4 regions of the Methylocystis sp. NC52PC genome follow, and region 2 is predicted to be linked to each of the others. Evidence: predicted binding sites of a transcription regulator. Region 2 holds the regulator's gene; each other region holds the start of a gene.
The links. Region 2 encodes LexA, which represses DNA repair genes until DNA is damaged. Its sites were predicted from a motif close to TGTTCNNNNTGTGTTCNG; they were not measured.
Positions count from the first base shown of each region.

Region 1: ssb (single-stranded DNA-binding protein) is a predicted target of LexA. The motif match lies at 3,317-3,334, and genes of this name have one in related genera.
Region 3: recA (recombinase RecA) is a predicted target of LexA. The motif match lies at 4,025-4,042, and genes of this name have one in related genera.
Region 4: ACETII_RS08750 (PA0069 family radical SAM protein) is a predicted target of LexA. The motif match lies at 3,411-3,428, and genes of this name have one in related genera.

Region 1 covers NZ_CP170127.1:3,547,237-3,554,627, reverse strand. The annotation lists gene ACETII_RS19470 (glycosyltransferase family 4 protein) at 1-606, shown strand, start outside; gene ACETII_RS19465 (OpgD/OpgG family glucan biosynthesis protein) at 616-2,202, opposite strand; gene ACETII_RS19460 (hypothetical protein) at 2,302-2,535, opposite strand; gene ssb (single-stranded DNA-binding protein) at 2,693-3,214, opposite strand; gene ACETII_RS19450 (hypothetical protein) at 3,569-3,778, shown strand; gene ACETII_RS19445 (sterol desaturase family protein) at 3,763-4,626, opposite strand; gene ACETII_RS19440 (ATP-binding protein) at 4,851-6,047, shown strand; gene ACETII_RS19435 (substrate-binding domain-containing protein) at 6,066-6,956, opposite strand; gene modA (molybdate ABC transporter substrate-binding protein) at 7,188-7,391, shown strand, end outside.
Region 2 covers NZ_CP170127.1:2,516,559-2,523,949, reverse strand. The annotation lists gene ACETII_RS14165 (DUF2336 domain-containing protein) at 1-261, opposite strand, end outside; gene ACETII_RS14160 (hypothetical protein) at 405-593, shown strand; gene ACETII_RS14155 (ComEC/Rec2 family competence protein) at 651-2,906, shown strand; gene lexA (transcriptional repressor LexA) at 3,025-3,735, opposite strand; gene ACETII_RS14145 (L,D-transpeptidase family protein) at 4,200-5,369, opposite strand; gene ACETII_RS14140 (acetyl-CoA carboxylase carboxyltransferase subunit alpha) at 5,564-6,529, opposite strand; gene ACETII_RS14135 (alpha/beta fold hydrolase) at 6,699-7,391, shown strand, end outside.
Region 3 covers NZ_CP170127.1:984,634-992,024, reverse strand. The annotation lists gene alaS (alanine--tRNA ligase) at 1-2,656, opposite strand, end outside; gene recA (recombinase RecA) at 2,875-3,942, opposite strand; gene ACETII_RS06645 (methyltransferase domain-containing protein) at 4,155-4,724, opposite strand; gene ACETII_RS06640 (hypothetical protein) at 4,859-6,040, opposite strand; gene ACETII_RS06635 (class I SAM-dependent methyltransferase) at 6,599-7,391, opposite strand, start outside.
Region 4 covers NZ_CP170127.1:1,420,250-1,427,640, forward strand. The annotation lists gene ACETII_RS08735 (acyl-[ACP]--phospholipid O-acyltransferase) at 1-624, shown strand, start outside; gene ACETII_RS08740 (CHAD domain-containing protein) at 673-1,653, opposite strand; gene ACETII_RS08745 (homospermidine synthase) at 1,796-3,229, shown strand; gene ACETII_RS08750 (PA0069 family radical SAM protein) at 3,580-4,704, shown strand; gene ACETII_RS08755 (ribonuclease HII) at 4,821-5,429, shown strand; gene ACETII_RS08760 (DNA methyltransferase) at 5,578-6,753, shown strand; gene uppP (undecaprenyl-diphosphatase UppP) at 6,866-7,391, opposite strand, start outside.

The sequences.
Region 1 (7,391 bases), 1.0 Mb from region 2:
GATGACTTCTCCAGCTCGCAGACCGGCGAGGCCTCGCGGCTCGCACAACGGCTCGCGCACGGCCGGCCTTATTTCCTCAGCGTCGGCACCATCGAGCCGCGCAAAGGCCATCCCGTCGCGCTCGACGCCATGGAAAAGCTCTGGGCGCGCGGGCTCGACGCCGCTCTTGTCATCGTCGGCGCCAGGGGCTGGGGGATGCGGCATTTCGAGCGGCGCATGGTCCGGCATCCGGAATTTGGCAAGCGGCTGTTCTGGCTCACCGACGCCAGCGACGCCGATCTCGCCTTGCTCTACCGCCATGCGCGCGCCACGGTCCTTGCTTCGGCGGCGGAAGGGTTCGGTCTCCCGATCGTCGAAGCGGCGCGCTACGCTACGCCTGTGATCGCCAGCGATATCCCTGTTTTTCGTGAGACGGCTGGCGACAGCCCGACCTATTTCCGGCTTCTGGACAGCGACGCCCTCGCCCAAGCCCTCGACCAAGCCCTCGACCAGGCGCTCACCGAGAGGCCGCGACCGTCGACGCTCGCGCCGATGAGTTGGCGCGACTCGGCCGCGCAGCTGCTGACCATGGCGCGCGACGGCTCCTATCAGACGAAGCTCGATTGAAGCGTCGGCTCAGAACGGGTGATACTGGTAAAGCCAGTTCTCGGTCAGAATCGTGTCGCCGTTCTTGAGATAAACACGCATCTCGACCGGCTCTTTCCCCTCGACCGTGAGATCGAACTGGGCGCGCCAATGGCCCGGCACGCCGTCGAAGACCGCCTCCGTGAAGATATAGGAGAAGCTCCCGCGGGAGGCCCAGAGGACGGGCTCGGGCTTCACGCCGAAGGGGAGCTTGGCGAGCGGCTCGCCGAGGAATTCGACCATGAATTTGCGCACGCCCTTGGGACGCGGCCTGCCGGGCTGGCCGCCATTGCCGAGGCGCGTCGCCACGCAGCGCGCGAGCGGAGTCGGGTAGGGCTCGTCGGCGAGCCAGTGCAGGCGATAGGAGAAGTTGAAATTCGCGCCGGGAAGCGCCGGCTTTTCCGGCACCCACATGGCGACAATGTTGTCATGAATTTCGTCGTCGGTCGGGATTTCGATGAGATGGATCGATCCCGAGCCCCAATCGCCCTTGGGTTCGATCCACACGCTCGGGCGCCGGTCGTAAAACACGCCGTCGAGATAATGGTCGAAATTGCGGTCCCGCTGCATCAGGCCGAAGCCCTTCGGATTCGTGTCGCTGAACGCCGAAGCCATGACGCGGGGGGGATTGTTCAGCGGCCGCCAAAGCCGCTCGCCCGAGCCTGTCCACATGCTGAGCCCGTCTGAATCATGGACCTCGGGGCGCCAGTCGATGCCGGTCGGCTTCACCGTCTCTGAGAACCAATACATGGAGGTCAGCGGCGCGATGCCGAAACGGGTGAATTTGCCGCGCAGATAAAGCGAGCAGTCGATATCCATCACGACGCCCTTGCCGCGCGCCATCAAGAACTTGTAGGCGCCGACGATGGACGGGCCCTCGAGCAGCGCGTGCAGCACGACGCCGTCCTGAGTCTCGGGGCCGATATAGATGTGCGTGAAGTCGGGGAATTCCTCGGGCGCGCCGGCCTGCCAGGTGTCGAGCGCCACGCCGCGCGCCGAGAGCCCGTATTGACGGAGCTCGCCAATCGCCCGGAAATAGGAGGCCCCGAGAAAGGCGACCCAGTCGTTTTTCTTCCAGTCGAGCGCGCCGTCCTTCGCCTCCTGGATGCGGAAGCCGGCAAAGCCGGCCCCCGGCGGCAACTGCCGGGCGACGGAATCCTCCGGCATGTTGAAATAGCTGGTGTCGTACAGCACCTCGCGCGCCTCGCCGTTCTCGACGACATGCACGCGCACGGCCTTTCGGAAGAACATGCCGAGATGGAAGAACTCGACCGGAAAGCGCTCCTTCGTATCGGCGAAAAGCGCGTGGTCGGTGTTGTAGGTGATGTGGCCCCACTTCTCGTAGTCGATCTGCGAAGTGATCTCGGGCGAGGGGATGTTCGGATTGCGATAGGGCTCCTTCACGAGCCGCTGCGCTTCCTGCTTCAGCGCCTCGAAGGAGAAGGGCGCGGCCTCGCCCAGCTTGACGTTAGTGATCCGCGACGCGGCCGCTCCCGCCGGCGGCGCGCCGACGGCGCCGAGCGCGCCGGTCGCCGCAGCAGTCTTGAGGAAGGAACGGCGGTCCTGCTTATCCATCATCCCTGAATCACCCTTGAAAGCGACTGCTATGGCCACGCAATGAGGCGTCCTCTGGGCGAGGGCCTGAAAGATCAGCAATCAGGATTGGGCTTTCAGCCGTCAACCGCGGATGGGCTCATTGCGAATGGCGGTCTTCATGAAGAAGTAGAGACCGACGAAACCCAGCAGCGAGAAGGCGACTTCGATCGCTCGGCTGATTGTCGGGTCGAGCTGAAACAGGCCGCCGAGCGCCCAACCGGCCGCCCAGGACGCGCCGACAAGCTCCGTGCCCACCAGGATCGCGACCGCGACCAACGTGGAGAGGTGGGTGACGTTAATCGGCTTCTGACTCATGGCGCTTGCTCGCGCTTTCCTCTTCGTCGCGCGGATCGGGCCGCGCCTCGCTCAGGTTTTGCTATATCAACCGGCCCCACAAGGCAATACCGGCGCGGCGCCGCTGCGCTGCAAGGCGCATACGGCCCAAAGCGTAGCCGCTGGCGATCGCCTCACTTTAGAAGGGGATATCGTCGTCGAGCTGGTCCGAGAGCCGCCCGCCGCCCGCCGCCGGCGCCGGGCGCCGCTCCGCCGGGGCGCGCTCCATGGGGGAGCTTCGGCCAAAGGAGCCGCCGCCGCTCTGGCCATAGCCGCCGCCCTCGAAATCGCCTTCGCCGCGCCCGCCGCCCTTACTGTCGAGCAGGGTCATCTCGCCGCGGAAGCGCGGAACGACAACCTCCGTCACCTTGCGCTGATTGCCGTCCTTGTCGGTATATTCGCGCGTCTGAAGCTGGCCCTCGAGATAAATCTTCGAGCCCTTGCGGCAATATTGCTCGGCGATGCGGCCCAGGTTCTCGTTGAAAATCTGGATATTGTGCCACTCGGTGCGATCTTTCCGCTCGCCGGTGTTCTTGTCGCGCCACGACTCGGTCGTGGCCAGCGAAAAGGACACGACGCGGTCGCCGTTGGAAAAGGTTCGCACTTCCGGATCGCGCCCGAGATTGCCGACCAGAATGACCTTGTTGACGCTCCCCGCCATGTCTCTCTCCACATGCTAAACGCGCCGCACTTTAGTGCAATGTGGCTCCCATCTGGCGCACCCCGCCAGCTTGTCCACAGATCATCGCGGTCAGCGGGCTTCTGTTCGATATTTGTTCTATCACTCCAGGCGAACCTCGACAAGGGCGGCAAATCGTCGAATCGGCGCCGGCTTGCGCCCGCGCCTGACGCTTTGCATCCCAGATCGTCTCCCGGCGGAAGGCTCGTCGCGGTGACGGGCCCTCGTCTATCCGCCTTGCAGCGGTCCGCCCGCGCCCAACATAAAGGCAAGTATCGTTGGACGATTTCCAACGGAGCGCTCTGCAAGAGGCGACACGCCGTTGGAGCCATGCGCGTGACCTTTATGTTCGATGAAGACATGATGACCGATGCGCTCGAGGCGAACGGATGGCTCAATGTCTGGGATATTTATTGGGTGCAGGACGCGGGCGGATGGATCGGCCTGACCACCGAGGACGCCTTTGTTGTTCTGCTGCGGGAGAAGAACCTTCTGCCGCCCCGCGCCAGCACGCTGGACATGGGCGCGGATCACAAGGGGCGTTGATCTCGGCAGCGGGCGCGCAAGGGGATCATCGCAGGCTTCAGATCGTGACGCGTCTCGGCTCTCGGCAGGAGGTGCAACACGCGCGCAAAGTAGTATTCGGTCACGAAGGCCAGGCTGAAAAGCTGGAGGATGTTGGTCGCTTCGACGTTTTCGAGACCGAATTTTTCTGGCGCAAGCTCCTTGCGCGTGCCGAAGATCATGTCCCAGATCGCGAGGACGATCCCGTAATTGCTGTCATGCTCGATGCGCCGCGTCGAATGATGCACGCGGTGCAGACTGGGCGTGATCACCAGATAGGAGAGCCAGCGCTCGCCCGGCACGGCGACATTGGCGTGGTGGAAGAAGACGAAAAACATCCTGATAATCTCGCACACGACCACGACGTTCGCGGTTACGCCGATCGCCAGGACGCCGATGCACTTCACGCCCACTTCCAAAAGTTGGTCCAGCACGTGGAAGCGCAGGCCGGTCGAGACATGGATGTTCTTGTCGCTGTGATGCACCTTGTGGAGACGCCAAAGCCGCTCCGACTTGTGCCCCAGAAAGTGCCAGCAGTAGACGGCGAAGTCGAAGAATACGAAGGAAAGCGCCCATTTCAGCGGGCCATCCTCCAATCCATGCAGCAGGCCATGGGCGCCGTAGCGTTGGGCGACGACAAACAGGCTCGAAAGGGAGAGCGCGTTCAAGACGAGATTGTTGAAAAGAAAAGCCGAGGCGTTCGTCGTAAATGACTCGCGCAAACTTGACGTTGGAACGGGCTTGTAAGGGCGCATCTTTTCGGCAAGCAGCAGGATCACGAACAACCCCACCGCCATTACGAGAAGTCCGCCTTCGACGCCGGCGCTCATTTCTTTGCACTCCATCTGGCCTCGAAGCGAAACGTTGTTCGTTTTTCCGGGGAATCAAGTCGTACCCCTACTTAGGAGCAACAAAGCGAAATCCGCGCAGATCTTCGAAAGCGCCGGAAATAGGACTTGGGCTCGACAAGCGTCGTGTCGCCTGAAGCGTTGAATGTTGGGTTGCCGGTGACCAACTCATCTCTCAGATGAGCAGTCTTTCCGGAGTCGTTGCAATGCTAACCTCCAAGTCGGCGAGCGTGATCAGCGGAGCCGCCACGACCGTGGTCAAGCGCCCGCTCTGCGCGGTGTTCGATTTCGCGGGCCATGGGTTCTTCAGGAATTACACGCGCTGGTGCCCGCAGGTTGTGGAGTTCGAGCCTCTCGCCCAGGGCGCGGCAAAAGCCGGCATGAGGGCCCGGCAAACAACGCTCGATCGCGGCATTCGCACCGTGTCCACCTTCGAAATCCAATCTTTCGCCCCGCCGCGGGCGATCTCCCTCAAAGGGGTGACGGAGCCGTTCATCGCGCATTACGCGTTCGAAAAGCAGAACGACGAGTCGACGCTTGTCTCATTCAGCATTGAAGTGCAGGAGCGGCGGCTGTTCATGCGCCCGTTTCAGCAATTCCTGCGCAGGTCCCTCGAGGATGGCGCGCGGCGGACGGTTGAAAATCTCAAACAGGCGCTGGAGAGCGACCATGCCGCCGCGACGACGTCGGAGCCGCTGGCCCGCTTCATCTACGTCACGTCGCTCGATCTTCAGGAGCCGCTGCGCAGAATCGAGGCGTTTTCGGACTTGCTGGAGAACGCCTTGGCGTCCTCCAACAAGGCGGACATGCTATATGCGCAGGAAGCCATGCGCAGCTACGCGGCGACCGCGCGCAAGCTCGTCGACGATCTGCTGACCTATTCCAGCGCCGTCATGGGAGGACAACGTCTCGAGATGCTGGACATGCGCGAAGAAATAGATGCGCTCCTCCGCGACCTCGGCGGCGTCATCGCCGATGCGGGCGCGCATGTCTCGATCAAGCTTCCAGCGTTGCGGTTTGAAGCGGATCGGTCCCAGTTCGCCTGCTTGATGCGAAACATTTTGATGAACGCGATCAAATATCGAAAGGCCGGAGAGGCCCCCGAAATCCGAATTGAGGGCTCCGCAGAATGCGACGTCATTCGGCTGGAGATCGCCGACAGCGGCGTCGGGTTCGACGAGGAATTCGCGCAGGCTGTGTTCGAACCGTTTCGAACGATTTCCGCCAAGACGGAGTATCCCGGAACCGGCATCGAATTGGCGATCTGCAAATCGATCGCCGACCGCCACGGCTGGGGCATCGGCGTGAAAGCGAAGCCGGGGGAGGGCGCGGCCTTCTACTTCACAATTCCCGCGGTCGTGGAAAGCGCCGCGAACGAGCGTCAGCCCTGGCTGGCCGACTGAATGACGCGCGCGTCGCCGTCACGCGCCGTTGAACATTACGTTCCCCAACCCGGCGCAGTCATAGCCGCCGAAAGCCCTGGCGCGATCCTTGAAGGCGTCGCTTGAACAAAACAGCAGGAATTTTTGAAATGGCGGATCGAAATATGCTTTGCGCCAAACCAGGAGATCGAAGCGCTCCACCACGAGCGGCGTGAACTCGAGCTGAAACTGCCGCGCGACAGCCTCGATTCCCAGTCCGACATCCGCGCGCCCGGCCGCCACCGCCATGGCGAGATCGGTTTCGGAGCGCTCGATGGCGTTGCTGATCTTCAAGCTCGATCTATCCAATCCCTCCTTTGCGAGCAGCGCTGAGAGGATCAACTCGCTGCCCGCCTCCGGTTGGCGTGGCTGGAACCGCAGGGCGCCGAGGTCGGCGAGCTTGGCGATCGGGCGTTTGATGGACGCGCCGTACATCAACCCGCGGGTTCGCTTCGCCCACTCGATGAGGACGACAGGTTCCTGCGCGAACATGTCCCGGGCAGCGTCGACATTCCACTCCCCGTCGTTATGTCCCGGAATGTGGAGCCCGGCCGCCAGGCAGTTGCGCCCTTTCATGCGCTCCAAACCGTCGAGCGCGCCATCGAGCAGGGCTGCGATTCCGGAACGCGACTCTCGCAACGCCCACTCCAGAAGCGGGTCATGGCCGCCAGCCATGATCAAGGGCTGGTCCGGCGCCGCTTTCTCTTTGATCCATGCCCCGTCCTGATTGCCGCCGCTCGCAATCCAGGCCTCGATCTCTTTCTTTGGAAACAATAGCTTACCGGTAACGCGGCGAACGGGCACCGCCTTTCCGGAGACGAGGTCATAGACCTTGCGCTCCTTGATCCGCAGGAGGGCGGCGAGCTCCCGGGTGGTGAAATATTCAGACATCGCAGAATGACTCTCTTCCGGATATTCCGTAAAGTTTGCATATTCGCGCTTGGTTGGAAAGCCGGCGAGCGCCCAAATGCCCCCGAATGGCAATATTCTGCTCCCCGGATGGCGTCAGAACAGGCATCAATTGCGATAATTTTACGCGTGACTCCGGCGCTTCCGTTGCTTACGCATATTCCTGCATATTCAACCGCGCCGATGGTCGTCCGTTGTCCGAGGGGTTGTCCGATGAAACTTTCATGCATCGCTTTGGCGCTTACGCTCGCTCTTGGGACCTTGCAGGCTCAGGCTGAGTCTACGGCTCCGTCGGCGCCGCCGAGCGCGCCGGCGGGCGCCTCGACTGTCACCGTCTTCGCGGCGGCGAGCCTCAAAAATGCGCTCGACGCCGTATCGAGCGCCTTCAAGGCCAAGTCGGGCGTCGAGTTGAAGGTC
Region 2 (7,391 bases):
CTGCAGGGCAAGCTCCGCGCAAGCCCCGCCCTTGGCGAGGAGACAATCGAAAATTGACGCCGGCGTCTCGGGATGAATGCAGAGCGGCCTGACGATGGGGGCCGCCGAGTCGGCGTCGACAATGTCGATGAGACCGAGCGCAAGTTGTTCGAATTGCTTGACGTCCCCGACCGGATGCATCTGCCGCTCGACGAACTGATCCACGATGGCGCGCAAGAGCGCGGCATGGTCGATCCGCCGCTCTGACTTATCTGGCTGCATGGATGGGCTGCTCGCTCGAACGCATACGCGACTTGAGCATCGAGACTAGCCCGCGGTCGTTGACGGAACATTAACCCTCGCCGACCCCTAATCCTGTTAACGCCTGATTCATTTTGGGCCAGAGCCGCCGCAAAGAGGTCGATATGGGGGAGGTCGTCGCCTTCCAGATGCGCGAAAGGAGCCCGCGCCGCCCAAGCGAGCCGCCGATTGGCGACGCGCAAATCCTGTTTTTCCTCGGCGTGCGCTACATGCGCGCCGAGGACCTGCCGACCCACGCGCCGGACCAGGGGCCGCGGGGCGGCAGAAAGCGCAAGAGCCGCGCGAGAGCGTAATCTTGGCGTTGGCGCGCGCCCGCCATCGGCATTACAGTCGCCCTTGCGGGGGCGGGGATGAGCGAGGCGCGGGCGGCTGAACATCGGGAGCTTGGCGGGCGAGCGCTGTCACTTGCGCCGTGGCTCGACCGGCTCGCCGCGGCGCTGCGGGACGCCTATGCCGAAGAGACGGAGCTCAGACGGCCGTTTCTGTGGCGCGCCGTCGCGGGCATCGCGGGCGTCGTCTTCTATTTCAGCGCTAATCGCGAGCCTTCGCTCGCTCTCTGCTTCGGCGCGCTCGCCGTCTTCACTCTTCTCGCCGTCGTCACGCGCCGCCGCCATGCGCGCGCCCATGCGCTCTTCCTTGCCCTTGCCTGCGTCGCCGCGGGGTTCGGTTCCGGCGCATGGCGCACGGCGCGCGTCGCCGCGCCAGTCGTGCCGCGAATCGGCGTGGGCGAACTGACGGGCTTCGTCGAGGAACTGGACCTGCGCCCGACGGGGGCGCGCTTCGTTCTGTCCGTCGCCAGCGCCGAAGGCCTGCCGGGCGACGTCGTCCCGGCGCGCGTGCGCCTCACCACGCGCGGAACGCCGCGCTTCGCCGCCGGCGACTTCGTGGGCCTCAAGGCGCGCCTGATGCCGCCCGCCCGCGCGGCGCTGCCCGGCGGGTATGATTTCGCCCGCGACGCCTATTTCGCGCGGTTAGGGGGAGTCGGCAGCGCGCTCGGCCGCGTCGAGACCCTGCCGCCTCCCGACCCCGCGCCAGCGTCGCTGCGCTTCTTCGCCGCGGTGGACCGTGTCCGCAACGACCTCGCGCTGCGCATTTATAAGATCATCGGCGACGACGCCGGCGCCATTGCGGCGGCGATGGTGACCGGCAAACGCGATTTCCTGTCCGAGCACGCCAAGGACCTGATCCGTCGAGCCGGAATTTTTCATATCGTCACAATTTCAGGCATGCAGATGACGCTCGTCGCCGGCATCTTCTTCGTCGGCTTTCGTCGCCTGCTCGCCGCGTCGCAGACGCTCGCGCTCAATTACCCCATTAAGAAGTGGGCGGCGGCGCTCGCCATGGTCGGAGCCGTTCTCTACGACATCGGCACGGGCTCGCGCGTCGGCACGGAGCGCGCGCTCGTCATGACGCTGATCATGCTCGCGGCCGTTCTCTTCGATCGTCCGTCGCTTTCGATGCGCAATCTCGCGCTCGCCGTCTTCTTTGTCGTCGCCTTCGAGCCCGAGGCGATCCTGGGCGCGAGCTTCCAGCTTTCCTTCGCCGCCGTCGCGGCGCTCATCGCCGTCTATGAATGGCGCGGCGCGGCACTGGCGCGAAGCCATGCCAAGCGTCCGATGATCTCCGCGCCGGGCCGCTTTTCGGAATGGCGGGAGGCCCTCCTCGATCGTCTGCTGCACGGGCCCGGCGCGCCGCTCGTCGCAACGCTTTGCGCGACGTCCGCCACCGCCTCCTTCATGGCCTATGATTTCCACGAACTCAGCCCCTATGTGCTGATCGGCAATCCGCTCACTCTGGCCATCATCGAATTTTTCGCCGTGCCCTGCGCGCTGCTCGGCGCGGCGCTGTACCCTTTCGGCCTCGACGGCCTCGTTTGGCGCTGGCTCGAGATGGGCATTCATCTCGTCACCTGGCTCGCCGGGCTCATCGCCAGCGCGCCGGGGGCCAGCCTGCAGGTGAAGGCTTTTGCGCCCTGGGCGATCGTCTTTCTCGCCCTCGCCGTCCTCTCCGCCGTGCTGTGGCGGACATGGGCGCTGCGCGCGAGCGCCATTCCCTTGGCCCTCATCGGGCTCATCGGCGCAAAGAGCGGCGCAGGCTTCGATCTGGCGGTGGCGGGGACGGGAGACGCCGCAGCGATCCGCCTGCCTTCGGGCGAACTGGCGCTGCTCGGCAAGAAACCCGGCGCCTTCGCCGCTGAACAATGGCTGCGCGCCGACGCCGACGGCCGCGCGGCCGCTGAGGCGAGAGGCGGGATCGCCTGCGACGATTACGGCTGCGTTGGCCGTCTCGTGGACGGGCGCTTCGTGGCGCTCGTTTCCGCGCGCGCGGCTTTCCTCGAAGATTGCGCTCGGGCGGCGATCGTCGTCACGCCGCTGCGGGCGCCGGAAGGTTGCGCCGCGCCGCTCATTATCGACCGGATCAGGCTCGCCGAAACAGGCGCGGTCTCGTTGCGCTTCCCGAAGGAAGGCGGCGCCCTGTGGACGACGGCGCGCGGCGTCGACGAGGATCGCCCGTGGTCTCCTCGCCCGCAGCAAACGGTCAAACTCGCCGCCGCGCCCGAGGATGAGGAGAGCGACGAGGCGGAGCTAGCGGAATCGATGGAGTGAAGCGACTCGCGGCTATGGCGCGGTTTTCGATCTCCTCGCCGCTTGCGATGCGTAGTTATGTGCGAGCCGGGAAAGCCTCGGCCCATGGCAAGCTCCCGCGCACGCGATGCCGCTCCGGTCAATATTTTCGCAGCAGGCTCACGAGCTTCCCCTGGATTCGCACCTTGTCGGGTCCAAAGATCCGGGTCTCATAGGCGGGGTTGGCCGCCTCCAGCGCGATGGAGGCGCCGCGTTTGCGCAGGCGCTTCAGCGTCGCTTCTTCATCCTCGATCAGCGCCACGACAATGTCGCCGGTGTCGGCGTGGTCCTGCTTCTTGATGATGACCGTGTCGCCGTCGAGAATGCCGGCCTCGATCATCGAGTCGCCGCGCACTTCGAGCGCGAAATGTTCCCCATTGGACAGCATGTCAGGCGGAAGGCTGATCGTATGGCTGCGGCTCTGGATCGCTGAAATCGGCGTGCCCGCGGCAATGCGGCCCATGACCGGGATGGCGACCGGCTGATTCCCCTCCTCCTCACGCTCGGCAAGGGGGCGCACGCGGCCGAGATTGCCTTGAATCACCGATGGGGCGAATTTGCCTCCGCGGGCGCCGCCCCCGCTCCGCGGCGTCGCGGACTCCGGCAGGCGCAGCACTTCGAGCGCGCGGGCGCGGTTGGGCAGGCGGCGGATGAAGCCGCGCTCCTCGAGCGCCAGAATGAGCCGATGGATGCCGGATTTGGACCGGAGGTCGAGCGCGTCCTTCATCTCGTCGAAAGACGGCGGGACGCCCGTTTCTTTCAACCGCTCGTGAATGAAACGGAGCAGATCACTCTGCTTTCTCGTCAGCATGAAACGCCCCTGTCCGCGGAAGAACCGCCCGCGCGTCGACCGATCAAGGTCCCGACCCCGCGCTACAAACAAATCATGAACACCTTAGACGTTCTCTTTGCGTTCCGCAAGCACAAATGGGGGAGGAGCGCGCGAAGACCCCGCCGCTGTTGGAGCGGATTTTGCTAAATTCCGAGCGCGTAAATCGCGTCGGCGCGGTCCTTTCCAGCATGGCGGGGAGGCCTCGGCGGGCGAAGGGGCGCGGAGCCGTCGACCTTTCCTTGAACGCGCCGCCGGCAAAGCCTATGTTGGACGAGCGACGGTCCTAAATCGGGTGGCAGGCGCTTCAAGTCTGTGGAGGGGTGCTCGTCCTCCCCGTCGCACGCCCCGCTCCTTCGCGCCCTCGTCCTGGCGTCGCCTGGCGCCGTGCCCGGACAGCTGTCACGGGCGGACTTCTGTCACGGCAGGGCGCCGGGGCCGCCCCTCTATTTCTTCAGCTTCAGCGCGCGTTTGATGGACGACGTCGGTCCGTCCTCGGCCGTCGCCGCGAGCGCCGACATCTCGCGGCGCGTGTCCGCCGAAAGCGCCCGCGCGACGCTCGTCGCCTCCGCCGGGCGGGTCGGCGCCGCGGCCTTGGCGGCCGCCATGGTCACGACAGGCGACTTCGACGCGATCTGAGCGCCTTTGCCGCGCCCCGTCTTGTCGTCGAGCGCAATCTCTTCCGGCGGCGCGACTGCCTCCGGGCGGCTCGTTTCGGCGACCTTGGAGAGGAAGCTCGGATGCATGCCGCCATCCTGATAGACGACGCGCACCGGCTTTACGCTTTGCGACAGCTCGGCAATTTTCTCTTCGTCCTTGGCGGACTTGGCCGAGACGCTCGCCACGATCTCGGGGTCCTGCTTCAAGGGCGGACAGGCCGCGAGCGGGTCCATGCGGCCGTCCGCCGCGGCGTTGAAGACATAGCGGCGGCCGCAGAAGGCGACCTCCGGCTCCATCTTCGTCACCTCGAAGTGATCGCTGCCTTCCTTGAGGTTCCTCCAAAAGCCGATATTCGAATCGAGGCGGTGCTTGGCCAGATTTTCGGCCGTCATGCGGAAGGGAAGGGACTGCATCTGAATGGACTGCTGGCCGCCCTCGAAGGACGCGCGGGCGATGGCGTAGATCTCGGCGATTTGCGCATCGGTCATGGAGAAGCAGCCGGCCGAGGAGCAGGCGCCATGCACCATGATCGTGCCGCCCGTATGGCCGAGCGCCTTGTCGAGCTGGTTGGGGTAGCCGACGTTGAAGGACAGGTAATAGGAGGAGTTCGGATTCATCTGCGCCGGGGTGATGGAATAGAAGCCCTCCGGCACCTGGCGATCGCCCTCCCGCGTCTTCGGCCCCAGCTGGCCCGACCAGCGGCACATGGGGAAGGTTTTGAGGTGGACGTATTTGCCATCCGACCCCATTTTCCAGATCTCGAGCTCCGCCTCTTTTTTATAGGCGCGAATCAGCATCGGCGCGTCCTTGCTGGTGCCGAGCTTCTCCATTAAGGCGAGCGTCTCGCGCGGAACCGGCGCAAGCGAGCGATGCGACAGGCCGCTGTCGTTGCAGGCGGCGAGGGACAGCGCGGCGAAAGCGACGGCCGCGGCCGGCTTCAAGACCCGAAATGTCATGCGCTCAAGCTCCCCTCTCGCGTCCCGGCCCGCCGGTCACGCCGAGCCGATGTCTATCCGATCCAGCGTAAGCCAATCCTTACCAAGGGCTCGGGACGTAGAAACACAGTGTGCTGCTTAGTCCCGACATTGGGCGATATGGTGTCCGTGGCGCCAGCGCGGGGGTCTGAAACCGCGCATTTTAGCGAACGCGGTTAACGCTTCTCGTCAAGCTTACGGCCCATATTGAGAAATTTTTCGGCGCGGGCGTTGCGCAGTTGCTCGCGGGAGAGGTTCGTCAGCCTGGAAAGCTCCGACCAGACCGCGTCGCCCACGGCTGAGATCGCGGCGGGCGGATCGCGATGGGCGCCGCCGGCCGGCTCTGTGACGATCAGATCGATGATGCCAAACTTCAGCAGATCCTGGGCCGTGATCTTCATGCTCGTCGCCGCGTCCTGGGCCTTGGCCGAATCGCGCCACAGGATCGAGGCCGACGCCTCGGGGGAGGCGACGGTGTAGACTGCATGCTCCAGCATCAGCACCTTGTTCGCCGCCGCGATGGCGATGGCGCCGCCCGAGCCGCCCTCCCCGACCACGACCGCGACATTGGGAACGCCGAGCTGGAGCGAGGCGTCCGTCGAGCGGGCGATCGCCTCGGCCTGCCCGCGCTCCTCCGCGTCAATGCCCGGAAAGGCGCCGGCCGTGTCCACGAGCGAAATCACCGGCAGGCCGAAACGATCGGCAAGCTCCATGAGGCGCACCGCCTTGCGATAGCCCTCGGGCCGCGCCATGCCGAAATTGTGATGCAGGCGGCTCGCCGTATCCGAGCCCTTTTCCTGACCAATGATGCAGACGGGCTCGCCCCGCAAGCGGCCGAACCCGCCCACGATGGCGGAGTCCTCGCCGAAAAACCGGTCGCCGGCGAGCGGCGTGAATTCGGAGACGAGCTGTTTGACGTAATCCGAGAAATGCGGCCGCTGCGGATGGCGTGCGACTTGGATCTTCTGCCAGGGCGTCAGGCCGGCGTAGAGATCGGCGAGCGCCTTGGCGGCTTTGGCCTCCAGCTTGGTCAATTCCTCGGCGATCGAGACGCCCTCGCCTTTCTCGGCCAGCGCGCGCAGCTCCTCCACCTTGGTTTCGAGTTCGGCGACGGGCTTTTCGAAATCGAGATAGGAGCGCATGGACGAGGGGTGTTCCTTCAAGCGTTCGAGGCCGCTTTTGTCGGCTCGGGCGGGCGCAAACTCGCCGCTCGGGGCGGCGAAGTCAAGGAAGGGGACTAATGCGGGAAAGCGCAATTTTGCTCGCCGGCCCGCGCCTTGTAGAAAAGGTCAAAGGAAAAGGAGCCGCCGCTTGAGCTCGACCCGACCGGCTGAAAGCCGCTTCATCGCCGCCGCCGATGGCCTGCGCCTGCATTATCTCGATTACCCCGCGCCCGACGCGACGCGTCTGCCGCTCGTCTGCCTTCCCGGCCTGGCGCGCACGGCGGACGATTTCTGGCGCGTGGCCGAGACGACCGCGGACCGGCGCGTGCTCGCCCTCGACTATCGCGGACGCGGGCGCTCGGCGTGGGATACGGACTGGCGCCATTACGACCTCGACGTCGAGCAGGCGGATATTTTCGCCGTTCTCGCCGACGCGGGCGTGACGGAGGCGGCGTTTCTCGGGACCTCGCGCGGCGGGCTGCATACGATGCGCATCGCCAAGGCGCGACCCGCGCTGGTGCGCGCGGCGATCCTCAACGACATTGGCCCCAAGGTCGAAAAGGAGGGGCTTTTGCGCATCAAGCGCTATGTCGGCAAGTTGCCGCCGCTCTCGCGCCTATCCGAGGCGGTCGCGCTGATGCGCATGACCGCAGCGCCGCAATTTGCCGGCGTGAGCGCCGAGGAATGGGAAACCTACGCGCGTCAGACCTTTGTCGAGACGGAAAGCGGCGTCGAGCTGCGCTACGACCCGGCGCTCAACCACACGCTCGACGTCGTCACGCCCGACGCGCAATTCGAAGAATTCTGGGAGCCCTTCGCCGTGCTCGCCCGCGTACCGATC
Region 3 (7,391 bases), 1.5 Mb from region 2:
TGCCCCTCAAGGCGTCTTCGACCGAGGCGAGGGCCTGATCGATCGCCGCCGCATTTGGACCGCCCGCCTGCGCGAGATCGGGCCGCCCGCCGCCGCCCTTGCCGCCGAGCGCCACGCTCGCGACGCGGACGAATTCCACCGCGCTGTATTTTTCGGTGAGGTCGTCCGTGACGCCGACGACGATTCCCGCCTTGCCGTCGGGCGAAGCGCTGGCGATGGCGACGACGCCCGAGCCGATGCTTTTCTTCGCGTCGTCGACCAGCGACTTCAGATCCCGGGCGTCGATCCCCTCGACCGCGCGGGTCAAGAGCTTCACCCCGCCAATGTCGCGCGCCTCGGGGCCAGCCCCATCGCCGCCGCCGCCGCCCATTGCGAGCTTGCGCTTGGCCTCGGCGAGTTCGCGTTCGAGCCGCTTGCGCTCGTCCATGATCTGCGCCAGCCGGCTCGGCGCGTCTTCGACAGGGGCGCGCATCAGGCTCGCAATGTCCTGCAGCGCGCGAGACTGCGACGTCAGATAGCTGCGGGCGCCCTCGGCGGTGCGCGCCTCGATGCGCCGGACGCCGGAGGCGACCGCGCCCTCGCTGGTGATCGCCAAAAGGCCGATGTCGCCGGTTCGCGCGACATGGGTGCCGCCGCAGAGCTCGACCGAGAAGGCGTGGTGAACGCCGGGATCGGGACGACCCATGGAGACGACGCGGACCTCATCGCCATATTTCTCGCCGAACAGCGCGCGGGCGCCCGACTCGATCGCCTCGTCCTGCGCCATCACGCGGGTGTCGACAGGCGCATTGTCCTGGATGATTTCGTTGGCCAGCGTTTCGATCTGCTCGAGCTCCTCTGCGGTGAGGGGCTTGGGATGGGTGAAATCGAAACGCAGGCGCTCGGGCGCGACGAGCGATCCCTTCTGCGCGACATGGTCGCCGAGAACCTGGCGCAGCGCCTCGTGGAGAATATGCGTCGCGGAGTGATTGGCGCGAATAGCCTTGCGGCGATCGTGATCGACGTCGAGTTCGAGCGCGAGGCCGGGCGTCAATTCGCCCTCTTCGAGGACGCCTTCGTGGACGATGAGGTCGCCGAGCTTTTTTAGCGTGTTTTCGACGCGGAAGCGCAGCCCCTTGCCGCGCATGACGCCGACGTCGCCGATCTGGCCGCCGGATTCGCCATAAAAGGGCGTCTGATTGAGGATGACGGCCCCGCGCTGGCCCTGCTTGAGCGCGAAGGCCTCCGCGCCGTCATGGACGAGGGCCGTGACCACGCCTTCGCTTTTCTCGGTGTCGTAGCCGAGGAATTCGGTCGCGCCGAGACGCTCCTTGAGGGCGAACCACAGCGTTTCGGTCGCGGTCTCGCCCGAACCCGCCCAGGCCTTGCGCGCCTCGGCGCGCTGGCGCTCCATGGCGGCGTTGAAGGCGTCCTTGTCGACGACGATGCCGCGCGGCCGCAGCGCGTCCTCCGTCAGGTCGAGCGGGAAGCCGTAGGTGTCGTAGAGTTTGAAGGCGGTTTCGCCCGAGAACTTGGCGCCCGTTCCGAGGCCGGCGGTCTCGTCGTCGAGAATGGCGAGACCACGCGCGAGCGTCGCGCGGAAGCGGGTCTCCTCGGTCTTCAGCGTATCGACGATGAGCGCCTGGGCGCGGATGAGTTCGGGATAGGCCTGGCCCATTTCGGCGACGAGCGTCGGCACGAGGCGCCACATCAAGGGCTCCTGCGCGCCGAGGATCTGCGCGTGACGCATGGCGCGGCGCATGATCCGGCGCAGCACATAGCCGCGGCCTTCATTGGACGGGGTCACGCCGTCGGCGACCAGGAAGGAGGAGGCGCGCAAGTGGTCGGCGATGACGCGATGGCTCGCCGCCTGCGGCCCGTTGACAGGCGCGCCGGTGAAGTCGGCCACCGCGCCGGTGAGGGCGCGGAACAGGTCGATCTCGTAATTCGAGGTCACGCCCTGCATCAGGGCCGAGATGCGCTCGAGACCCATGCCGGTGTCGATCGACGGGCGCGGCAGCGGCGCGCGGCTCCCCGGCGCAACCTGCTCATACTGCATGAACACGAGGTTCCAGAACTCGAGGAAGCGGTCGCCGTCCTCGTCAGGGCTGCCGGGCGGCCCGCCTGCGAGCGCCTCGCCCTGGTCGTAGAAGATTTCCGAGCAGGGGCCGCAGGGGCCCGTGTCGCCCATGCTCCAGAAATTGTCGGAGGAGGCGATGCGGATGATGCGGCTCTCATGGAAGCCGGCGATCTTCTTCCAAAGGTCATAGGCTTCGTCGTCGTCGTGATAGACGGTGACGAGCAGACGGTCGACGGGGAGCTGGAACTCCCGGGTGATCAGGCCCCAGGCGAGCTCGATGGCGCCTTCCTTGAAGTAATCGCCGAAGGAAAAATTCCCCAGCATTTCGAAGAAGGTGTGGTGACGCGCGGTGTAGCCGACGTTGTCGAGGTCATTGTGCTTGCCGCCGGCGCGCACGCATTTCTGCGCGGAAGCCGCGCGGGCCTGGTGACGCTTCTCGACCCCGGTGAACACGTTCTTGAACTGGACCATGCCCGCATTGGTGAACATGAGGGTCGGATCATTGTGCGGGACAAGCGGAGAGGACGCGACTTTCTCGTGGCCGTTGCGCACGAAATAGTCGAGGAATGCGGAGCGTATCTGGTTGACGCTGCTCATTTTGCGTCTCTCTGAAGGCGACCGGGCGCGCCCGGTCATATGGTGAAAACTTTGCCGGGCGGAAGGCCGTCCCGCCGACGGCCCGCGTCGCGATGGGCCGGATGCAAGCCCGCGCGCGCCGCCTGTTGCGGCCGGATATGCCAGTCCGGGAGCGTTTCGGCAATGAAAAAGGCCCGACGGGCGGGCCTTCGATCGGTAAAGTGGAGAAGGGCGCCGGATTACTCGTCGTCGTCGGGTCCGCCGGCGTCGAGAATCTTTTCGGCGATGAGGCCGGCGTTTTCGCGGATCGCCTGCTCGATGCGGCTGGCGGCCTCCGGATTCTGCCGCAGAAAGGCCTTGGCGTTCTCGCGACCCTGGCCGAGCCGCTGGCTGTCGTAGGAAAACCAGGCGCCCGACTTTTCGACGACTCCGGCCTTGACGCCAAGGTCAATGAGCTCGCCGACCTTGGAGACGCCTTCGCCATACATGATGTCGAATTCAACTTGCTTGAACGGGGGCGCGACCTTGTTCTTGACGACCTTGACGCGGGTCTGGTTGCCGATCGTCTCGTCGCGCTCCTTGATCGCGCCGATACGGCGGATGTCGAGACGGACCGAAGCGTAGAACTTCAGCGCATTGCCGCCCGTCGTCGTCTCCGGCGAGCCATACATCACGCCGATTTTCATGCGGATCTGATTAATGAAGATGACGAGCGTGTTGGAGCGCGAGATCGAACCGGTGAGCTTGCGCAGCGCCTGGCTCATCAGCCGCGCCTGCAGCCCCGGCTGCACCTCGCCCATCTCGCCTTCGATCTCGGCGCGCGGCGTCAGCGCGGCGACCGAGTCGACGACGAGCACGTCGACCGCGCCCGAGCGCACCAGCGTGTCGGTGATCTCGAGCGCCTGCTCGCCCGTGTCGGGCTGGGAAATCAAAAGCTCGTCGAGATTGACGCCGAGCTTGCGGGCGTAGACGGGGTCGAGCGCATGTTCGGCGTCGACGAAGGCGCAAACGCCGCCGGCCTTCTGGGCCTCGGCGATGACATGCAGGGTGAGCGTCGTCTTGCCCGAGGATTCGGGGCCATAGATTTCGACCACTCGGCCGCGCGGCAGGCCGCCGACTCCGAGCGCAATGTCGAGGCCGAGCGAGCCCGTGGAAATGGTCTCGATCTCGACGGCCTTCTGGTTCTTGCCGAGCCGCATGATCGAGCCCTTGCCGAAGGCGCGCTCGATCTGCGACAGGGCGGCGTCAAGCGCCTTGGTCTTGTCCACGGACGATCCTTCCACGAGGCGGAGATTGGCTTGGCTCACGGCTTGAAATCCTTCTGGCACGAATCGACGGACGTGGGCAACGTGCTGGAACGCTATTGTGCATGATTTGTTCTAGACGCCAAGTTCTTTTTTCGTTCTTTTATTAGGAAGAGTATGTCGAGAAGATGTGCCAACCTTAGCTAGATGTTTACGATAATGGCTCGCCGTGGGAAGGTTCTCTTGGATGAAACGCAGATTAGTCCGAGTTCAAGTTACGGTTGAGCCCATTTCTGAACAACATAGCCTCTTACTACAGGCATGGCAGGGTTATCAGATACTCTCAACTTAGGTGAGATTAAACCATTCAGGCTCGCTAATGACATACCTTCAGTCTCGGTTATCCTTAAGCCGGCGTCAGTGATCAAGTCTTTCTGCGCAGCTTGATCCGGAATCAATGAGGGGACCCAAACTCTGTGGCCATCACGTAAAACAAACTCGGCCTTGGCTTGTTCGCCCTGACTACGAAATCGCGAGGCCCACTCAGGGGAAGGCGTAGTAAATAAACATACTCCGCGAGGCCGTAGAAGGCGGCTTACTTCCTCCCAAAACTCAAGGTTATTGTAAGGGTCGCCTAAAGAACTGACGATCAAATCAAACCTTTCTGAGGGGAAGGGAACTTTTGTGGCGCTCGCCAGCAAGAGGTGCGCGCCAGCATTACTTAAGTGTTTTGAGTACGAAAGCATCTTTAGCGAGTTATCAAGTAGAAACAAACGATCTAGAGGAAGTCCCGCGAAAAGTAGCGCTGTAGCAGCCGTCGATGCGCCCGCGCCAACTTCAAGAATGGAAGCAGCCGGAAAATATGAACGAAGACGAGGAACAATAAATGCTCGGCTAAGCTCATTGAAGTTTCCACATGTCGGATGCGATTGCGAGTCGTAGTATTCTGATGCGACGACATCATAATCTGAAGTGGGGCTCAGCTTCGTTCCTCCATAATTACCAGATTGGGCGCTGCAAGACGTAATGGGGCCATTGTTCGAGCAACTGCATTTGCAAGATTTATCACCTCTGGCTCCCCTTCGAGCAACCCTGCGACCTCCGTTGCGGCACGATCATCTCCATATGCAAGCTCGCGCGTTGAGTCGATGTATAGGACGCCGACAGCTACGTTTCCATCCGCTTGGCTTCTTAGAAGCACACAAAGATCGGCCGGACGGGAGGTCCGAGAGGCACTTTGGGCCTCCTCCCGTGTCATACCCCACTCCTTTACTAACTGCTCTTCTGGGGTCCCGGGACTGAAAGCATTGCCCTCACCCAGAGACATCCCAATTCGCCAAGCGCGCCCCATGGAGCCAAAACGTTGCGAAAACCTGCGCCCCTGTTTTTTTGTTCCCTGTCGAGGAAAATAGTCGGTGATTTGATATAAATACTGCTTGAAAACGATGTCTTGCACATGGACCGTCGACCGATGGTTGCTTCTCTCAAATTCCATGCCTCGGGATTGAAGCACTCTCGGCAGAGCTCTTGTGAAAACCATTTGAAGGTGTTGGTCCAGATTCTGAACCGATGCTGAGCGAATGTACTCTTCATCTGCTTTTCGTGTTAATTCATCAATTGAACCCCTCAAGTAATCTCGAATTTTGTCCGCAACCTCCGCATTAACTTCCATTTCGACCCCACCGGCACTTATTTTTCTAATCAATTTAGGTGCCAATTTGAGCGAAGCACGAATTTCCTTAGATAGAACCCAAGCAACTACAATAATCGTGAGGGGCCATGCCAAGGCTTTAATTGCCTCGACCCAGTCACTCGGGCCGTCGTTGGTTTCCTTTATCTCCTTCGATGTGGTTTCTTTTACCTCTTTGGAGATTTGAGGGGCATTGTTGAATCCTTCAGCCCACGGAGCGCCGGTTTTAACCGACTGAGTAAGTATGGAGGGGATTGGCGCGGGCTGCACAATGGCATTTGTCCCCGGCCTCGTTCGAATGTCAGTACTCGTCGAGTTACGCGCGATCGCAGATTTCTGCGCGAAAAAAGATAAGATTACGGCCGAAAAAATCGCCGCCGCCGAGACCGATAGGGGTCCAAATCGAATGCCGAGGAAAGTCCGAATCACAAGAAAGATTGCTTCGATGGGGGAATTTTTGTTAGTTTTCATCCACACCTCTGAGTACGAAGTCTTACCTCGACCACACGTTCGCTAAAGAGCGGCATAATTTGTAGAAGTAGTTTTCCCCATGGAGGATCCGGTTGGAATGTTAATTCATGACCGGTCTTTGGGACAGCGGCTTGGCGCTCGCCCGAGCCCTGGTCGGGGTAGGGCATGAGGGCGCGCACTGAGCACGACGGCGGGCGTTGGCGGGCGATATACCGGCGAACGAATGCGACCGGGCCTCGCTGCCGCGGATTCCCGATGAGATGCTGGCTACTTCGCACCCGGTATGTCCGCTCGGCGGCTAAGGGCGTTCGGGTTCGAGGTGCTCGCCGCAGCAGGCGCGCCGCTGACGCGGGTCCAAGAGTTCGCCGGTCAGCTGCCAATATAGAGCGCCGCAATTTCGAAAATGAATTGCGCTGCGCCAGGCTCCTACTTGCCTCAGGAAAAGCATCCTAAAAGAGAAGTGCCGAGCTCATGCTAGATGGTATATTTTCTTGTTATCTCTTCACCCCCTTCGTTCTTTTCCCAAGCCTCCCGTCCTGAAGAGAAAATCGTTTTGACTCAAACTTCTCTGTAACCACAGCGCAAATGCAGCGGAACCCTGAGCGGCGCGGCCGGCGGATCGGCCCGCCACGCGGCGTCCAGCGCCTTATCCACAAGGGCGAGCGGGTCGCGCCCTAGCCGCTCCCGATATTTGCGCACGGCCGACCAGGTCGAGAGGAAGCGGACGAGACCCTTCTTCGAGTCGGCGATCGGCGTCGTGAAGGCGGGGCTCTCGCGCTCGGGGAAGGGAAAGGGCAGGGTGCGGTAGCCGCTGAAGTAATAATGCGACGTCTCTCCCCAGAACGCGCCGAGAATGTCGGTCTTGAGCCGTTCCAGCACGGCGTCGAGCGCTGGGCGGCCGGTCCAGGGCCAGTCATAGGTCCAGGCCGCAAGAACGCCGCCGGGCTTCAGGGCGCGCCGGGCCAGCGGGTAGAATTTGGCGAGGTCGAACCAGTGCAGCGAGCAGGCGCAGGCGATGAGGTCGACGGCGTCAACGAGGCCAGGGTCGTCCTCCGCGGCGGCGAGGCGGTAGTCGATATTGGGCCGTTTCGGCGCCAAGGCCAATTGCCGCGGGTCGCGCTCGGTGGCGAGCACGCGGTCGAAATGGGGCGAGAGCCCCAACGCCGCCTGGCCGCTGCCGGCGCCGCAATCCCAGGCGAGGCCCCGCGCGGGGGCGGCTTCGGCGAGCCAGGCGAAAAGCGCCTCGGGATAATCCGGTCGAAACGCTGCATATTCCGCCGCGTTCTCGCCAAAGAGCAGCGATTGCCCGTCGTCCGCCTTCACAGCCTCTCCGAAGCCTGCCGTGGTTGCG
Region 4 (7,391 bases), 1.1 Mb from region 2:
TTCAACAAATTCGGCACGGTGGGCCGGCTCATGCCCGGCGTCGAGGCCCGGCTCGAGGCCGTGCCGGGCGTCGAGGAGGGCGGCCGTCTCCTGGTGCGCGGCCCCAATGTCATGATGGGCTATCTCAAGGCCGAGCGTCCCGGCGAACTGCTGCCGCCGCAGGGCGGCTGGTACGACACGGGCGACATCGTCACGATCGACGCCCAGGGCTTTGTGACGATCAAGGGCCGCGCCAAGCGCTTCGCCAAGGTCGGCGGCGAGATGGTGTCGCTCGCCGCCGTCGAGCAGCTCGCGGCCGAACTCTGGCCCAAGGCGATTTCCGCCGCCGCGACGGAGATTGACGCGCGCAAGGGCGAGCGCGTCGTGCTCGTCACGCAGGAGAAGGAGGCGAGCCGCGCCGAATTCATGGCCTACGCCAAATCGAAAGGCGCCTCGGATCTCTCGATCCCGGCCGAGGTCGTCTGCGTCGAGCGCGTGCCGCTGCTCGGCTCCGGCAAGATCGACTTCGCCGGCGTGACGAAAATGGTGCGCGAGCGCAACCGCTATCTCGGCGGCGGTCCGCGGCTGCCGAACGGCGTGCTCGGCCGCATCGACGGCGACGCCGCGTCATCGGTTTCAGGGTGAGGCGCGCCGCCCTGGCCCTCGCCGTGGCGCCGAAAGAGGGCGGGGGAGTCAACTCCAGAACGGCTTGAGCTTTTTGAGTTTCTTTTCGGTCTTACGCGCATGCGCCGCGCCCTCTTGCGCCGCATGGGCGAACCAGCCGCGCACGAAGCCGGAGGGGCGCAGGCTCGTGGCGCTTTCGGCGTCGACGTCGTCCAGCAGCCGGCCCGCCATCGCGATGTCGTTGAAGGCGCCGAGCCCGTCCTGACTCTTGGCGAGCGCCGCCGAGAACTCTGCGGCCGCGTCCGCGTCGAACAGGCTTTCAAAGAACTCCGCGCCATAGCGGGCTTTCTTTAAGGCGATACGGGCGGCGTGGCGCTCTTCCGGCGAGCGCTTGGCGAGGCCCCTGGTTTTCTTCAGGACGCGCTTGCGCAGCCGCGAGAGCGTCTCACGCGCGAAAGCGCGCGCCGATCCTTCATCCGACATGCCGGGCGCCGCGCGCCAGTCCCGCTCGGCGATAGCTTTACGGAAGTCGCCCAGGAAATCTTCGAGCCGCGGCCCCTCGAGCTCCGCCCGGGCCGCGCGATAGGCCTTGGCGCGCCGCAACTCGAGCGCGTCGAGCAGCGCGTAAAAGCCCGGATCGTCGCTCAAGGCCTCGCCCGGCCCCGCCGTGAGCATCTCGTGAAAAACGTCGAAATTGCGCGCCGCGCCGAGGACGGAGCCGAGGTCCTTGGCCCGCGCCCGCGCCGCCTCCAGCGCCTCGCCGAACAGCGCGTCCTTGAAGAGACCCATCGCCGCCCGCAGCCGCCGCAAAGCGACCCGCATTTGATGAACGGCTTCCGCCGACTGGTCCCCCTTGAAGGCCGGCAGATTGGCTTCGAAGTGGTCGAGCGACGCCGAGAAGACGCAGACCGCGGCGTCCTCGACCGAATCGCTCGCAAGAAGCTTCACCGACCGGGCCTTTTGGGGCTCCTCGGCGGCGGCCGGCACGAGGCGTAGCGTCGCCCCGCGGCCTGCTCCGCCCTCGACGCCGCCGTGCTTCGCGGGTTCCATCGCGCTCGTCTCCCTTGGCCCGTTGATTCTGGCGGCCGGCCGGCGGGGGTCAAGAGCGCGAGAACGCCCGCACTTGATTAAGACGCCCGCTCTTGCTTTATCGCGGCGCAACATTCGTTAAGAAGCGCAGGAGACCGCACCTATGTCCGTCTGGCCCGTCTATGGCAAAATCACCGGCCCGATCGTCTTGATCGGCTTCGGCTCCATCGGGCGCGGCATCCTGCCCCTGATCGAACGCCATTTCGACTTCGACAAGCAGCGCTTCACGGTCATCGACCCCGTCGATACGCACCGCCGCCTGCTCGACGAGCGCGGCATTGCTTTTCTCAAGGAGAAGCTCACGCCCGAAAATTACCGCGAGGTGCTGACGCCGCTCCTCGCCAAGGGCGGCGGACAGGGCTTTATCGTCAATCTGTCGGTCGACGTCTCCTCGCTCGCCATCATGAAACTCGCGCGCGAGCTGAAGGCGCTTTACGTCGACACGGTGGTCGAGCCCTGGCCGGGCTTTTATTTCGACACGTCCATGGGCAATGAGGCGCGCACCAATTACGCGCTGCGCGAGACCATTCTCGACGAGCGCCGCAAGAACCCCGGCGGGACGACGGCCGTCTCCTGCGTCGGCGCCAATCCGGGCATGGTGTCCTGGTTCGTGAAACAGGCGCTCGTGAATATCGCGAAAGATACGGGCGTTTTCGACAAGGAGCCGACGACCCGCGCGGAATGGGGCGCGCTCGCCCAGAAGCTCGGCGTCAAGGGCGTTCATATCGCCGAGCGGGACACGCAGCGCGCCCGCGACCCCAAGCCGCTCAATGTCTTCGTCAACACCTGGTCGGTGGAGGGCTTCGTCTCGGAGGGCATGCAACCCGCCGAGCTCGGCTGGGGAACGCATGAGAAGGCGTTGCCGGAGATCGGCCGCACCCACCCGACGGGCTGCGGGGCGGCGATTTACCTGCTCTCGCCCGGCGCCAATACGCGCGTGCGCAGCTGGTGCCCGACGCCCGGGGCGCAATATGGCTTCCTCGTCACGCATAATGAATCGATCTCGATTGCGGATTACTTCACCGTGCGTGACGACAGCGGCAAGGCGGTCTACCGGCCGACCTGCCATTACGCCTATCACCCGGCCAATGACGCGGTGCTGTCGCTCCACGAAATCTTCGGCGCCGCCGGCAGGATGCAGCCCGAATGGAAGATCCTCGACGAGCACGAGATCGTCGACGGGATCGACGAACTCGGCGTGCTGCTCTATGGCCACGCCAAGAACGCCTATTGGTACGGCTCGCAGCTCTCGATCGAGGAGACGCGCGACCTCGCGCCCTATCAGAACGCCACCGGCCTTCAAGTCTCCTCGGCGGCGCTCGCCGGCATGGTCTGGGCGCTCGAAAATCCGGAGGCCGGCATCGTCGAGGCCGACGAGGTCGACTACAAGCGCTGCCTCGAGGTCCAGCTCCCCTATCTCGGCCCTGTGAAGGGCTATTACACGGACTGGACGCCGCTCGAGGGACGCCCCGGCCTCTTCCCTGAGGACATCGACGAAACCGACCCCTGGCAGTTCAAGAATATTCTGGTGCGCTGAAGGCTCCACGGCGGGCGCGCCGCGCGGGCGCGCGGGCGCGGAAATGTAAACAGGCCGACGCACGACCCCTCCTGCTTCGAGGGCCTCCCAAAGGAGGCCTCCGCCAAGCCGGAGGGGTTATTTTTTTTGAGCTTCACGGCGCACGCAGCCGCTTGTTCCGACCCCTTGCCACGGCCCGATTTGTTCTATATCTGTTCCTTATTCGCGCTATGTTCCGCACTGGCAGGTCGAGCCGGGGCGGCGCGTAAGTCCCCGAAGCGCGATTATGGGAGGCCGGGCGACCGGCCTCCCCAGAGCGCGATTATGGGAGGCCGGGGGACCGGCCTCCCGGTCGACGGCGGGAGTTCGTCATGGCTCGGCTCGCGGAAATTTCGCCCGACGCGGAGGGCTCCGCTGGCGTCGGCGCGCACGTCGGATCGGAGCGCCGGCGCGGGCGCGGCGCGCTCTCCAAGCGCAGCGGGCGTTATGAGACGGAAGTCCGCGAGGAGGTCGACGACGGCTGGGGCTCGATGGAGGGCCTCCAGGCGCTCAAGACCAATTTCCACGTCGAGAAGCCCCGGACGATCATCACCAAGAATGATTCGCCGGACATCTCCTTCGATCGCTCGATCAACCCCTATCGCGGCTGCGAGCATGGCTGCGTCTATTGCTTCGCGCGACCGACCCACGCCTATATGGGCTTCTCGCCCGGTCTCGATTTCGAGACGGAGATTTTCGTCAAGGAAGGCGCGGCCCAGCTCCTCGAACGGGAATTGTCCGCTCAAAATTACACGCCGAAGGTCATCGCCATCGGCGCCAACACCGACCCCTATCAGCCCGCCGAGCGGCGCCATCGGGTGATGCGCAGCGTTCTCGAAGTGCTGGCGCGGGCGAAACATCCGGTGGCCATCGTCACAAAATCCGCGCTGGTGCTGCGCGACCTCGATCTGCTGGCCCCCATGGCGCAAGAGGGCCTCGTCAAGGTCGCTCTTTCGGTCACGACGCTCGATCCCAGCCTGGCGCGGGTGATGGAGCCCCGCGCCGCGACGCCCGAACGACGGCTCGACGCGATGGCGAAACTCGCGGCGGCGGGCGTGCCGGTCGCGGTGATGACGGCGCCGATTATTCCGGCGATCAACGACGATGAAATCGAGGCCATCCTGTCGAGGGCTTACGCCGCGGGCGCGCGCGAGGCGGGCTATGTCATGCTGCGCCTGCCGCTCGAACTTCGCGATTTGTTCAGCGAATGGCTCGTCGCCAATTTCCCGGACAAGGCGCGCCGGGCGCTCTCGCTGGTGCGCTCGACGCGCGGCGGCAAGACTTATGATGCGACCTTCGGCAAGCGCATGACGGGAGAGGGGCCCTATGCCTGGATGATCGGCCGGCGCTTCGAGCTCGCCGCCAAGCGGCTCGGCTTCTCCTCGACGACGACGCGGCTGCGCGCCGATCTCTTCGAACCGCCGCGCAAAGGGCCCCAGCAACTCGCGCTTTTTTAAGGGGAAAAGGGCAAGCTTTCTGTTGCGCTTCGACGGCGCAGGCGCTTTGCTAAGCAAATGCGCGCCAATGCGAAAGACCCCGCCCTCCGGTCGCGCCGCTCTGGAGCGGCGGAGCGATGAGCGCGGGTCCGGATTTCCGCATCGAGGGCCGTCTGTTCCGACAGGGGGTGTGGCCGGTCGCCGGCGTCGACGAAGTGGGCCGCGGGCCGCTCGCCGGGCCTGTCGCGGCCGCCGCCGTCATTCTCGACCCGAAGCGCCTGCCGCGCGGCCTCGACGATTCCAAGGCGCTCACCCAGAAAGAGCGCGAAGACGCCTTCGAGCGCATTATGAAGAAGGCCCTTGCGGTCAGCGTCTCCTTCGTCACGCCGGCGGAAATCGACGCCATGAACATCCGGCAAGCCTCGCTCGCCGCCATGACCCGGGCCATCGCCGGGCTCTCCCGCGCGCCGGCCTATGTCCTCGTCGACGGGTCCGATCCGCCGCGCCTCTCCTGCCCCTGTCGCGCCATCGTCAAAGGCGACGCGGCGGCGCTCTCCATCGCCGCCGCCTCCATTGTCGCGAAGGTCGCGCGCGACGCCATGATGCGGCGGCTCGGCGCGCATTTCCCCCCTTACGGTTTCGAGACGAATGTCGGCTACGCCGCGCCACGCCATCTCGACGCGCTGCGCGAGATCGGCCCAACGCCTCTCCACCGCATGAGTTTCTCGCCGCTGCGCGAGGGCTGAGCGTCGCCGTTAGCTTATTGCTAAGCTTGTTATTTCATTAACAGAATCGTTCGAAAAAGGGACGGTCCGGCGCTGGCTCTCTATACGCGGCCTTTACCTCGTTTGGGCATCATCCTGCGTGTTCGTAGCGTTTGTGGTGTTTGCGTAAATGAGTAGCGCGCGCGTCGGGGCGGCCCGCCTCACAACCCGGATAAAGGTCACGCGTACCGGGGATTTAAAGGATGGGCCGCGCCGCGCGCGGCCGGCGCGCAACATGATCCTGCAAGGCGATTGCGTGTCGCTGATGAAGGGTCTCGACGCCGAAAGCGTCGACCTCGTCTTCGCGGATCCGCCCTATAATCTCCAACTCGCGAGCAAGCTCACGCGGCCCGATCAGAGCCTCGTCGACGCGGTTGACGACGACTGGGACAAATTCGCCGATTTCGCCGCCTATGACACTTTCACCCGCGAATGGCTCTCGGCCGCGCGGCAGGTGATGAAGCCCCAGGCGACAATCTTCGTCATTGGCTCCTATCACAATATATTCCGCGTCGGCGCGATCATGCAGGATCTCGGGTTCTGGATCTTGAACGACATCGTCTGGCGCAAGAACAACCCCATGCCGAATTTCCGCGGCCGCCGCTTCACCAACGCCCATGAAACGATGATCTGGGCCGCGCGCGACGCCGGCGCAAAAAATTACACGTTCAATTACGAGGGGCTGAAGGCCGGCAATGAAGACTGCCAGATGCGCTCGGACTGGCTCCTGCCGATCTGCACCGGCGCCGAGCGCTTGAAGGACGCAACGGGCCGCAAGACGCATCCGACGCAAAAGCCCGAGACGCTGCTGGCGCGTGTGATTCTCTCGGCCTCTAAGGCGGGCGATCTGGTGCTCGATCCGTTCTTTGGCTCCGGCACAACGGGCGCCGTCGCCAAGCGGCTGCGCCGCGATTACATCGGTCTCGAACGCGATGCGTCTTACGCCAACGCCGCCGTCGCGCGCATCGCCGCAGTCGAGCCGCTGCCCGAGGAGGCCGTCGCGACCGCGCCCTCGAAACGCAGCGAACCGCGTATTGCATTCGCGAGCCTCGTCGAGGCGGGGCTCATTGCGCCCGGCGCCGTGCTGCGCGACGCGAAGAAGCGCCACGCCGCGGTCGTGCGCGCGGACGGCGCGTTGTCGCTATCGGGCTTCGTCGGCTCGATTCACAAGACAGGCGCGCTGGCGCAGGGCCTGCCGGCCTGCAACGGCTGGACCTTCTGGCATTATGAGGAGGAGGGCCGCTTGGCGCCCATCGACGAACTGCGCACGCAAATCCGACAGAGCCTGCGGGCGGCTGCGGAATAAGAGCGCGATCCGTGTGATTTTTGAGCCAGGACTTAAGGCCTCATCCTGATGAGGAGCCGCCGAAGGCGGCGTCTCGAAGGACGAGGCCGCCTCAGGCGCTTCGTTTGCGCTCTTAAACGAGCCAGCCGGCGTAGAAGCCGACGAGCAGCACGACGCCGATGATTCCGCGATAGGCGACGAAGGGCCAGGCGGAGAAACGCTCGAGAATGCGCAGAAGGCCCCAGATCGCGACGAAGGCGGAGATCGAGGCGACGATAAGGCCGAGCGTGAGCACCGACCAGCCGTGCAGATCGAGGTGCGCCTTGTGCAGCTCCCAAAGCTCCTTCAATCCCGCAAGCGCGATGGCGGGCAGGCCGAGGAGGAAGGAGAAGCGTGCCGCCTCCTCGCGTTTCAAATCGAGAAACAGCGCCGCCGTGAGCGTCGAGCCCGAACGCGACACGCCGGGAATGAGCGCGCCGACCTGGGCGAAGCCGACGATCATCGCGTCCTTCAGCGTCACGTGATCGAGCGTGCGCTTGTGGTTGCAATAAAGCTCCGCGAGCGCGAGCAGCGCCGCCATCACGATGCACGAAATGCCGATCACCGGCAGCGTGCGCAGCGGCGAGCCGCAGGTATTGAGCGTGTGCGACAGCAGAAGG